One region of the Sphaerimonospora cavernae genome, then DNA from elsewhere that is predicted to be linked to it. Evidence: predicted binding sites of a transcription regulator. Region 1 holds the regulator's gene; each other region holds the start of a gene.
The links. The regulator LexA, encoded in region 1, represses DNA repair genes until DNA is damaged. The targets are predictions, from matches to a motif close to TCGAACANNTGTTCGA.
Positions count from the first base shown of each region.

Region 2: the regulator LexA is predicted to act here: its motif matches at 1,029-1,044, upstream of ACFHYQ_RS23810 (DUF6504 family protein).
Region 3: the regulator LexA is predicted to act here: its motif matches at 1,593-1,608, upstream of ACFHYQ_RS01865 (SAV_6107 family HEPN domain-containing protein).

Region 1 covers NZ_JBHMQT010000005.1:14,759-18,030, forward strand. Annotated here, with positions in the region: gene ACFHYQ_RS04035 (S41 family peptidase) at 1-188, shown strand, start outside; gene ACFHYQ_RS04040 (MalY/PatB family protein) at 193-1,287, opposite strand; gene lexA (transcriptional repressor LexA) at 1,424-2,137, opposite strand; gene nrdR (transcriptional regulator NrdR) at 2,729-3,193, shown strand.
Region 2 covers NZ_JBHMQT010000054.1:66,720-69,991, reverse strand. Annotated here, with positions in the region: gene ACFHYQ_RS23815 (KamA family radical SAM protein) at 1-883, shown strand, start outside; gene ACFHYQ_RS23810 (DUF6504 family protein) at 1,122-1,388, shown strand; gene ACFHYQ_RS23805 (DNA polymerase III subunit alpha) at 1,429-3,272, shown strand, end outside.
Region 3 covers NZ_JBHMQT010000003.1:298,387-301,658, forward strand. Annotated here, with positions in the region: gene ACFHYQ_RS01860 (arginine deiminase) at 1-998, shown strand, start outside; gene ACFHYQ_RS01865 (SAV_6107 family HEPN domain-containing protein) at 1,031-1,453, opposite strand; gene ACFHYQ_RS01870 (L,D-transpeptidase family protein) at 1,675-2,451, opposite strand; gene ACFHYQ_RS01875 (YbaK/EbsC family protein) at 2,540-3,019, shown strand; gene ACFHYQ_RS01880 (GNAT family N-acetyltransferase) at 3,039-3,272, shown strand, end outside.

The DNA of each region.
Region 1 (3,272 bases):
TCTGGCTGGAGGGCGAGGGGTGGGGCGTGGAGAACCACGGTGTCGACCCGGACGTCGAGGTCATCGTGACGCCGCAGGACCTGGTCGCCGGACGGGACCCGCAGCTGGCCCGGGCGGTGGAGCTGGCTCTGGCGGCGCTGGAGGAGAGGCAACCGGCGGCCCCGCCCGAGTTGCCGCCGCTGCCGTGACCCGTCAGGCGAGAGCGGAGGAGATCCTGGCCAGGATCTCCTCCAGGATCGCCTCCGACGTCCCGAAGTTGAGGCGGACGAAGGCATCGCCGCCGCCGTAGAGGGGGCCCGGGCCGACCTTGACCCGGGCCTCCCGCTCCAGGAAACCCGCGGCGTCCGTCGCAACCGGGGATCCGTACGCGGACAGGTCCAGCCATGCGAGATAGGTCCCCTCGGGCATCCGGTAGCCGACCCTGGAGGGGAGCCGCTCAGCGATCAGTTGCCGGTTGCGGTCCAGGATCCGCAGGACCTCCTCCAGCCACCGATCGCCGTGCCGCCAGGCCGCGACCGTCGCCTCGACGTCCAGCGCGCCCGGCGCACCGTAGATGTGCGGAGGCCGGCCGTCCAGGGCCGTCCGTACGGCTTCCGCCCCGATGTGGGCGATCGCGCAGTGGACGCCGCCCATGTTGAAGGCCTTCGACGCCGAGGTCAGCGTGACCGTGCGCTCGGGCAGGATCGTGGCGAAGGGGATATGACGGGCGGGGGAGTAGACGAGGTCGGCGTGGATCTCATCGGAGATCACAAGTGCGTCGTGACGCTCGGCGTACTCGGCCAGCGCGGCCAACTCCGGCTGGGTGAAGACACGGCCTGAGGGGTTCTGGGGGTTGATCAGGAGCAGCACGGGCGCGGGCTCGTCCGGCACCTCGAATCGGCCGTCCGGCCCGATCGGGATCGGCAGCACCCGCCTGCCCATGTCTCTGAGCGTCTCGAGGAACGAGTTGTAGGCCGGCATGTGCAACGCGATCGGGTCGCCCGGCCGGGTCGTCAGATGCAGCAGCACCTGAAGCGCCTGATTGAGATCTGTGTAGGTCCTGACGTGGCCGGGGTCGGGGCGCCAGCCGTACCGGCTCTCCATACGGTCGGTGAAGGCGTCCGCCAGCGGGCCACAGCCGGGCTGCTCCAGCCAGGTGGGATAGCCGAGGTCGGTGGCGGCGCGGCGTGCGATGGCCTCACTGATCACGTCGGCGATCGGGAAGTCCATGTCTGCGACCCAGGATGGGATCACGTCCTGGGGAACGACCCCCCACTTGATCCCGTCACGGGCACGGCAGGCGGTCACATTGAGTGAATCCAGGCCATGTAAATCCCGGCCATGCCGATCCAGGTCATCCGGCACATCGCACTCATAAGTCACGGGACCACCCTAATCCGCTGCTTCGCGGCGCGCTCGGACCGCGAAGCGACGGGAAACCGCACTAGAGCTTGCGCAGGACCGCCGTGACCTTGCCGAGGACGGTGGCCTCGTCGCCGGGGATGGGCTCGTAGTTCGGATTGTGCGGCATCAGCCACACGTGCCCGTCCTTGCGCTTGAAGGTCTTCACCGTGGCCTCGCCGTCGATCATCGCGGCCACGATGTCGCCGTTGTCCGCCACCGGCTGCTGCCGCACGACGACCCAGTCGCCGTCCGCGATCGCCGCCTCGATCATGGAATCGCCGGACACCTGGAGCAGGAACAGCGTGCCCTCGCCGACGAGCTGCTTCGGCAGCGCGAACACGTCCTCGATGCTCTGTTCGGCGAGGATTGGCCCGCCCGCGGCGATCCGGCCGACCAGCGGTACGAAGGCGGCGGTGGGGCGGTTGAAGCCCCCCTCCTCCTGGGCGGCGTCCGGGTCCACCCACAGGACCGGCTCGCCGGGCAGCCGGACCTCCAGAGCCCTGGGGCGGTGCGGGTCACGGCGCAGATACCCCTTACGCTGGAGCGCCGTGAGCTGGTGTGACACGCTCGAGGTGCTGGTCAGATGGACCGCTTCCCCGATCTCCCGCATCGACGGCGGATAGCCGCGCTGTTGGACCGAATCCCGGATCACCTCAAGGATCTTGCGCTGCCTCGGGGTGAGGCCAAGCGAGTCACGCCTGCGAACCGCGAGGTCGCCTGCGTCATCCGCCTTGGCGCTTCGGTCACTCACGATGCCACCTCTCAATCCGTGTTCCCTGCGTTGCTCAGGGTTTCTGCACTGCTCAGGGCGACCGTATCGCGATTCAAGATCATCATCAAACAGTTGTTCGATTTTTGGCTAAATCGCAGATCCTGGCGTTCCGTCACATCGTACGGGAGTTCGATCGACATCGTGTTCGACTTTCTAGATTCTCCTTCTTCTGAGCATTCGTACGCGAAGGGGAGGGATGTCGGGAGGGATAAGGAAAGCGTCGCGGTGATTTCCGGACTCGTGTCTCGCGTGTTTCGCGGCCTCGGCGACCGGGCCGCCTGAGAGTCCGCCCGTGACGCCGGCCGGGAGTGCTGTCGGGGATGTCGCAGGGGTGCGGCCGGGGTATGGTCGGCCGGTCCGGGGGGCCTGCCGCGACACGCCGAGGTGAACAGGGACTTCGATTCCGATGTGCTCGCCAACTTGCGTTCAAGGTCGGGCACTCTTACGGTTGGACCACAACATCTAGTAGTCACATCGGTGTAAGTTCCCTAGAACTTGTGGTTAAACCCGTGGTTTCAGACCTGTGGTTTCACGCTATGTGGTGTCAAGGGACGCGTTGAGGGAGGCGATGGCGTGTACTGCCCGTTCTGTCGTCATCCGGACACGCGGGTCATAGACAGCCGATCGACAGAGGACGGAGCGGCCATCCGCCGCAGGCGCTCCTGCCCCCAGTGCGGGCGCAGGTTCACCACGCAGGAGACCGTGCTGCTGATGGTGAGCAAGCGCAGCGGGGTCACCGAGCCGTTCTCGCGTGACAAGGTCATCGCGGGGGTGCGGCGGGCCTGCCAGGGGCGGCCGGTCAGCGAGGACTCGCTGGCCCAGCTCGGGCAGCGGGTGGAGGAGACCATCCGGGCCACGGGAGCGGCCGAGGTCCCCTCGCACGAGGTGGGACTGGCCATCCTCGGCCCGCTACGGGATCTCGATGAGGTCGCCTACCTGCGCTTCGCCTCCGTCTACCGCGGATTCGAGACGCTGGCCGACTTCGAGGCGGAGATCGAGCAGCTCAGAGACGCGCGAGCCGCCGCTGACGGGCGATAGCCCGATCCGAGGCCGCATGGCGGCGCGACGATGTGGTTATGGCGTGATTGGGCAGCGCGGGTGAGCGACGCGGGTGAGC
Region 2 (3,272 bases), on a different contig from region 1:
GGGGCAGACCTGCCACGCGTACTGCACCTACTGCTTCCGCTGGGCGCAGTTCGTCGGCGAGCCCGATCTGAAGATGGCCGCCGAGGATGTCGGCAGGTTGAAGGAGTACCTGCTGGCGCACCCGGGGATCACCGGTGTCCTGTTCACCGGCGGCGACCCGATGATCATGAGGGCGTCCGTGCTGAGCAGGCACATCGAGCCGCTGCTGGATCTGGAGCAGCTGGAGTCCATCCGGATCGGCACCAAGTCCCTGGCCTACTGGCCGTACAAGTTCCTCACCGACCCGGATGCCGACGACATGCTGCGCCTGTTCGAGAAGGTGGTGCGGTCGGGCCGGAACCTCGCCTTCATGGCGCACTTCACCCACCCACGGGAGTTGGCGTCCCCAGCGGTGGGGGAGGCGGTGCGCCGGATCCGCGACACCGGTGCGATCATCCGTACCCAGGCCCCGCTGATCCGCTCGATCAACGACGATGCGGTGCTCTGGGAGAGCATGTGGCGGCAGCAGACCCGCATGGGGATGATCCCCTACTACATGTTCGTCGAGCGCGACACCGGCCCGCAGGACTACTTCGCGGTGCCGCTCGCCCGGGCCCAACAGATCTTCCGGGACGCCTACCGGAACGTTTCCGGCCTGGCTCGCACGGTGCGCGGCCCCTCGATGTCGGCGACTCCGGGCAAGGTCTGCGTCGACGGTGTCGTGGAGCTGTCCGGCGAGAAGGTCTTCGCGCTGCACCTCATCCAGTGCCGGGACTCCAGCCTGGTCAACCAGCCCTTCTTCGCCAAATATGATCCCGAAGCGATCTGGCTCGACGACCTCGAGCCCGCCTTCGCCGACCGGTTCCCCTTCGAGGATCTGAAGTCGGCGAACGGTTCGCCCTGACGGGTGGTCAGCCCGATCCCGCGACGGACAACAGGGCCCGGCCGGCGAAACGACCGGCCGGGCCCATCGGCGTCTGACTCAGCCACCCCGGCCCCGCCGGTGTGGGCCTGCCCTTGAGGTGTGGCGACTTGCGTTCGGGCTGCTGGGGAACGTATGTTCGAAGTAGCGGCGAGTGACTTCGCCGGTCGATCCGCCCGTCTTCCCCCGGGTGGCAGGGAGAGCCACAGGGAGAAGTGCCTTGAGCAAGCTTTACGGCGATCCGATCGAGGTATGGACCAGGGGCGGGCAGCCGGTCCAGTTCGTCTGGCGTGATCGGCTCTACACCATCCGTGAGGTGCAGGACCACTGGGTGGTCGCCCGCGAGTGGTGGAAGACCTCCGACAACGACCCCGGCGAGCGGCGTTTCTGGCGGGTGGCGGCCGCGGACGGCCGGGAGATCGGAACTTATGAGCTGCGTTTTGACTCCGCCGGCGGTGTCTGGCTCCTGCTGAGGGCATGGGACTGATGGAAAAGTTCCGGACGCGAGACGCGGTGGGAGGGCCCTGATGGCCCCCTTCATCCACCTTCATACGGCTTCTGCCTACTCCCTCAGGTACGGCACGGCCTTCCCGGACTCGCTCGCGCGGCGGGCGGCCGAGCATGGCATGGACATGCTCGCGCTGACCGACCGCGACGGCCTCTACGGCGCGATCAAGCACGTCCAGGCGTGTCACGGCAGGGGCATCACGCCGATCGTCGGCGTCGACCTCGTCCTCCGCGACGGCCATGCCGTGTCGGTCCCGGGCGGTGGGAAACGCGGCGGGAACGGCGAGCCGCGGCGGATCGTCGTGCTGGCCCGGTCCGACGGCTGGGCGACGCTGTGCCGGCTGGTCACGGCCGCCCATCGACTCGGAGAGCGCGGCGAGCCGTATGTCACGCCGGAGACGGTGGCCGAACACGCCGTCGGCACGGTCGGCGTCGGGGCCGGCGTCGGGGCCGGCGTCGGGGGCTGCGGGCCGCGGCTGACGGTGCTGCTCGGTCCCCGCTCGGACGTCGGCCGCGCGGTGGCGGAACGCCGCGACGACCGGGCCCGCGCGCTGCTGGACGCGTGGCGCTCCGCGGTGCCCGATGTCGCGGTCGAGGTGACCGACCTGTACGGCTACCGCGACGCGAACACGGCCACCCGCATGCTGGGCCTCGCCTACTCGATGGGCGTACCCGCCGTGCTGACCAACGATGTCCGCTATCTGGACGCCGCCGACCACCAGGTCGGCAACGTGCTCGACGCGGCGCGCCGGCTCGTGCCGCTCCACCCGAGGCACGTCGATCATCCCACCGCGCACGCCTACCTCAAGGACGGCCGCGAGATGGCACGGGTGGCCCTCCGGATCTGCGGAGGCGACCTGGACCTGGCCGAACGGCTGCTGGGGGAGACGCGACGGGTCGCCGAGCGGTGCGCGCTCGACCCCGTCGAGATCGTTCCCCTGCTCGATGGCGAGAATCCCCGGCTCCACCTGCCGGAGATCGGCGAGGACCCGGTGCCGCTGCTGCGCCGCCGCTGCGAGGACGGGCTGCGCCGCCGAGGGCTGAGTCGTCCGGGTTCGGCCCGTACGGCAGACGCACGCGGACGGCTGGCCGCGGAGCTGGCGATCATCGAGAAGAAGCGGCTGTCCGGATATTTCATCACCGTCGCCGATATCACGGATCTGATCCGCTCGATGGGCGTCCGCTGCGCCATCCGCGGCTCCGGCGCGGGCAGCCTGGTCAACTACCTCATCGGCATCGGCGACGTGGACCCGCTCGAACACGGCCTGCTGATGGAGCGCTTCCTGTCCGAGGGACGCCGCGGCCTGCCCGACATCGACGTCGACGTGGAGTCGGCGCGCCGCCTCGACTGCTACCGGGCGATCCTCGGCCGGTACGGCGAGACCGGCGTGGCCTGCGTCTCGATGATGGAGACCTACCGCGCCCGCAGCGCGATCCGGGACGTCGGGGCCGCCATGGGCCTGCCCCCGCATGAGATCGACGTCATCGCCAAGGCGTTCCCGCACGTCCGGGCCGGGCAGATCCGCGCCGCGCTGTCCGATCTGCCGGAACTACGCGACAGCGGGCTGAACGACCGGTCGCTGGAGACCGTGTTCCGGCTGGCCGAACGGCTCGACGGGCTGCCCAGGCACATCGCGCTGCATCCGTGCGGTGTACTGATCGGCAACTCCACGCTCCGCGACCGCACTCCGGTGGAGCGCAGCATGCTGGACTTCCCGATGTCGCAGTTCGACAAGGACGACGTCGAGGCGGCCGGCCTGCTCAAGCTCGACGTGCTCGGCGTGCGCATGCAGTCGGCGATGGCCTACTCCCTCCGGGAGATCGAACGGGTCGACGGCCGGAAGATCGACCTGGACTCCGTCCC
Region 3 (3,272 bases), on a different contig from region 1:
ACATCCTCGACGGCAGCGTCGACGAGCACTGGGTCGGCCCGGTTGCCGCCGACGCCATCCGCGGCGCGCTCGACACCCTGGACGGCCGGGCGCTCGCGCCGTACCTGACCGGGGGGATCACCAAGCGCGAGATCGTGGAGCTGGGCTGCGACCCGAAATCCATCGCCTTCCACACCCTCGGCATGGACGACTTCGTCCTCCCGCCGCTGCCCAACCACCTGTACGCCCGGGACGCCTCGTGCTGGGTGTACGACGGGGTGTCCATCAACGCGATGCGGAAGAAGGCCCGCAGGCGGGAGACCCTCAACTACGAGGCGGTCTACCGGTGGCACCCGCTGTTCGCCCGGGGTTACGACAGGCCGGAGGACGGCGGTTATCACGTCTGGTCACCGGGCACGCCGATGGCCCCGGCCACCATCGAGGGCGGCGACGTCCTGGTGATCGGCCGTGGCGCCGTGCTCGTCGGGATGAGCGAGCGGACCCAGCCGCAGGCGGTCGAAACGCTCGCGATGAACCTCTTCAGGTCCGGCTCGGCGGCCAGGATTGTGGCGCTCGACCTGCCGAAGGCCCGGGCCTTCATGCACCTGGACACCGTGATGACCCAGGTCGACGTCGGGAAGTTCGTGAAGTACGCCGGGCTCGGCATGCTGCCGTCGTACACGATCGAGCCGGGTGACAACGACAAGGAGCTCAAGGTCACCGACCACTCCCCTGAGGAGATGCACCGGGCCATCGCACGGGCCATCGGCCTGGACGACATCGAGATCCTGACCCCGGCCCAGGACGCGCACGCGGCCGAGCGCGAGCAGTGGGATGACGGCTGCAACGTGCTGGCGTTGGAGCCCGGAGTGGTGGTCGCCTACGAGCGGAACACCACCACCAACAACTACCTGCGCAGGCACGGGATCGAGGTCATCACGATCCGCGGCAACGAACTCGGTCGCGGCCGGGGCGGCCCCCGGTGCATGAGCTGCCCGCTGGAGCGGGACGCCGTCTGACAGCCCCGCCGACCGGCAACGCCCTGGCCGCCCTACCCCGCCATCGGGAGGGACGGCCGGCCCGGCAGGCCGAGGATCGATTCGACCTCGCCGACGAACCTGTCGGCCTCGACGATGAGCTCCTCCGCGTCCGTCGGGGTCACCGCCCGGACCAGGCCGGCCTCGGCCGCCGCGCGCTTGGTGGCGCTGACCGCGAAGTACGCCGCCCAGTCGGCGAGCTGCGGCTCGACCTCCGGCAGCAGCTCCCAGGCGCTGCGCAGCCGCCGCCTCCGCCCGTCGGTGGGCCTCGGCCGGGCCGCCAGGATCCCGGCGGCCGCCCGCAGGGCCGCGAGGTGAGCCGAGACGTACCTGCTCGCGGGCGTGAGCGCAGCGGTCGCGTCCGCCAGGCGCGCCCTGGCGTCCGCGAGGTGCGCCAGGACAGTCTGCGAAACCCGTGGCCCGTTCCGTTCAGTCATGCCCGCCTCCTCGAGTCGTGGCACTCCGGCGGTCTTCGCCGGTGACTTCACGGTCGCAGATCGCACCGACAAAAATTCCGGCCGCCGGTGGCCGGACGAGGAGCTTCCCCTCTCCCCCTCCGGCCCAGGTCCCACTACATCGAACATAAATTCGACCCCGTTCGCTGTCAAGATTGTCAGCGAACGGGGTTTCGAAACAGTGGCGGAACAGACAGGAGGGATCAGCGGTGGAACCTGCCCCGCACGTGGACGGGGACACCGGCGCCCAGCAGGCCCGGCAGGATCTCGGCCACCGGCATCGGCAGCCGCACACAACCATGCGAAGCCGGATGCAGCGGTACCGACAGCGCTCCGTGCAGGGCGATGCCGCCGTTGAAGAAGATCGGGTTGTACAGCTGCCCCAGGTAGGACCGGTGCCAGCCGCTCACCCGCCAGGTCGTCCGGTAGTCGCCGGTCGGCGTGGTCGCGCTGCCGCTGAACCTCTGCCGCTTGCCGTTCCACGTCGCGTACTCGACGTACGGGATCCCGCTGCCGCTGGAGGCATGGCTGATCACCTTCGGCTCGCCGTCCCGGTAGAGCACCATGATCTGCTGGGTGAGGTTCACCTCGACGCGGTTCGGCCTGCCCTTCGGGACCAGCACCTTGGGCGCCTTCGGATTCTCCAGCGCCGCCCAGGTCCGGCTCGCCACCGTGCTGGTCGGCTTGATGCCCTGCACCTTCTGGAACGCCCAGACGGCCATCATGGTGGTGCCGCCGTACCTGCCGTCGATCTTTCCGGGCACGTACCCGAGCTCGGTGAGCCGGGTCTGTAACGCCTTGACCTCGGCGCCCTTGGCACCGAGTTTGAGCGTCGTGTGCGGCGCCGTCTGCTGTGATGCCGTCTGCTGTGATGCCGGCGCGGTCCGCGCCTGCGCGGGACCGGCCACACCGCCCGCCGCGAACGTCACGGCCCCGGCCGTGACCAGCGCGGCGGCGGCCAGCCGCCGTGGACCCCCCATGGTCAACCCAGCCTCTCAATGTTCTCAAGTAAGGACCAAAACTCCTTATAGCGTACGAGTTTCGCGACAACCTGCTTAGAGTGGCCGGGTGTCAGAAAAGTTGCATCCGAACGCCGCCCGTGTGGCGGAGGCCCTCCGCTCCCACGGCGTGGCGGGCCAGGTCAAGGTCCTCGGCGAGGCGGCGCCCACAGCGGCCACCGCCGCCGCCCAACTCGGCTGCGAGATCGGGGCGATCGCCAACAGCCTCATCTTCGACGCCGACGGATCCCCGCTGCTCGTGCTGACCAGCGGCGCCCACCGCGTGGACACCGCTGCGATCGCCGAACTGGTCGGAGCGCGGAAAGTACGGCGGGCCACCCCGGAATTCGTCCGCGAGCACACGGGACAGCCCATCGGCGGAGTCGCCCCGGTCGGACATCCCGCCCCGATCCGGACGCTGGTGGACAACTGGCTGAGCAAGCATGACGTGGTGTGGGCCGCTGGAGGTCACCCGCACACGGTCTTCCCCACGACCTTCGACGAACTGGTCGGAATCACCGGCGGAACGCCCGCCGAGGTGGCGCGTTAGCTTTGCTAGTCTCCGGAAAGTGATCCAACTGCGGCGCGTCGGGCCGGACCAGTTCACGGAAGTGCTGGGCACGGTGCTGTCCATCTACACGGCGGCCATGCACCCGCCGTCAGACCAACTGACCGGGCGCATGGCCATCATGCGCAACCACGCCACCTATCCGGACTTCGTATGCCTGCTCGCCGAGGTCCCCGAGGATCGGGAGATCGTGGGATTCGCCTACGGCTTCCACGGCGCCGACGGGCAGTGGTGG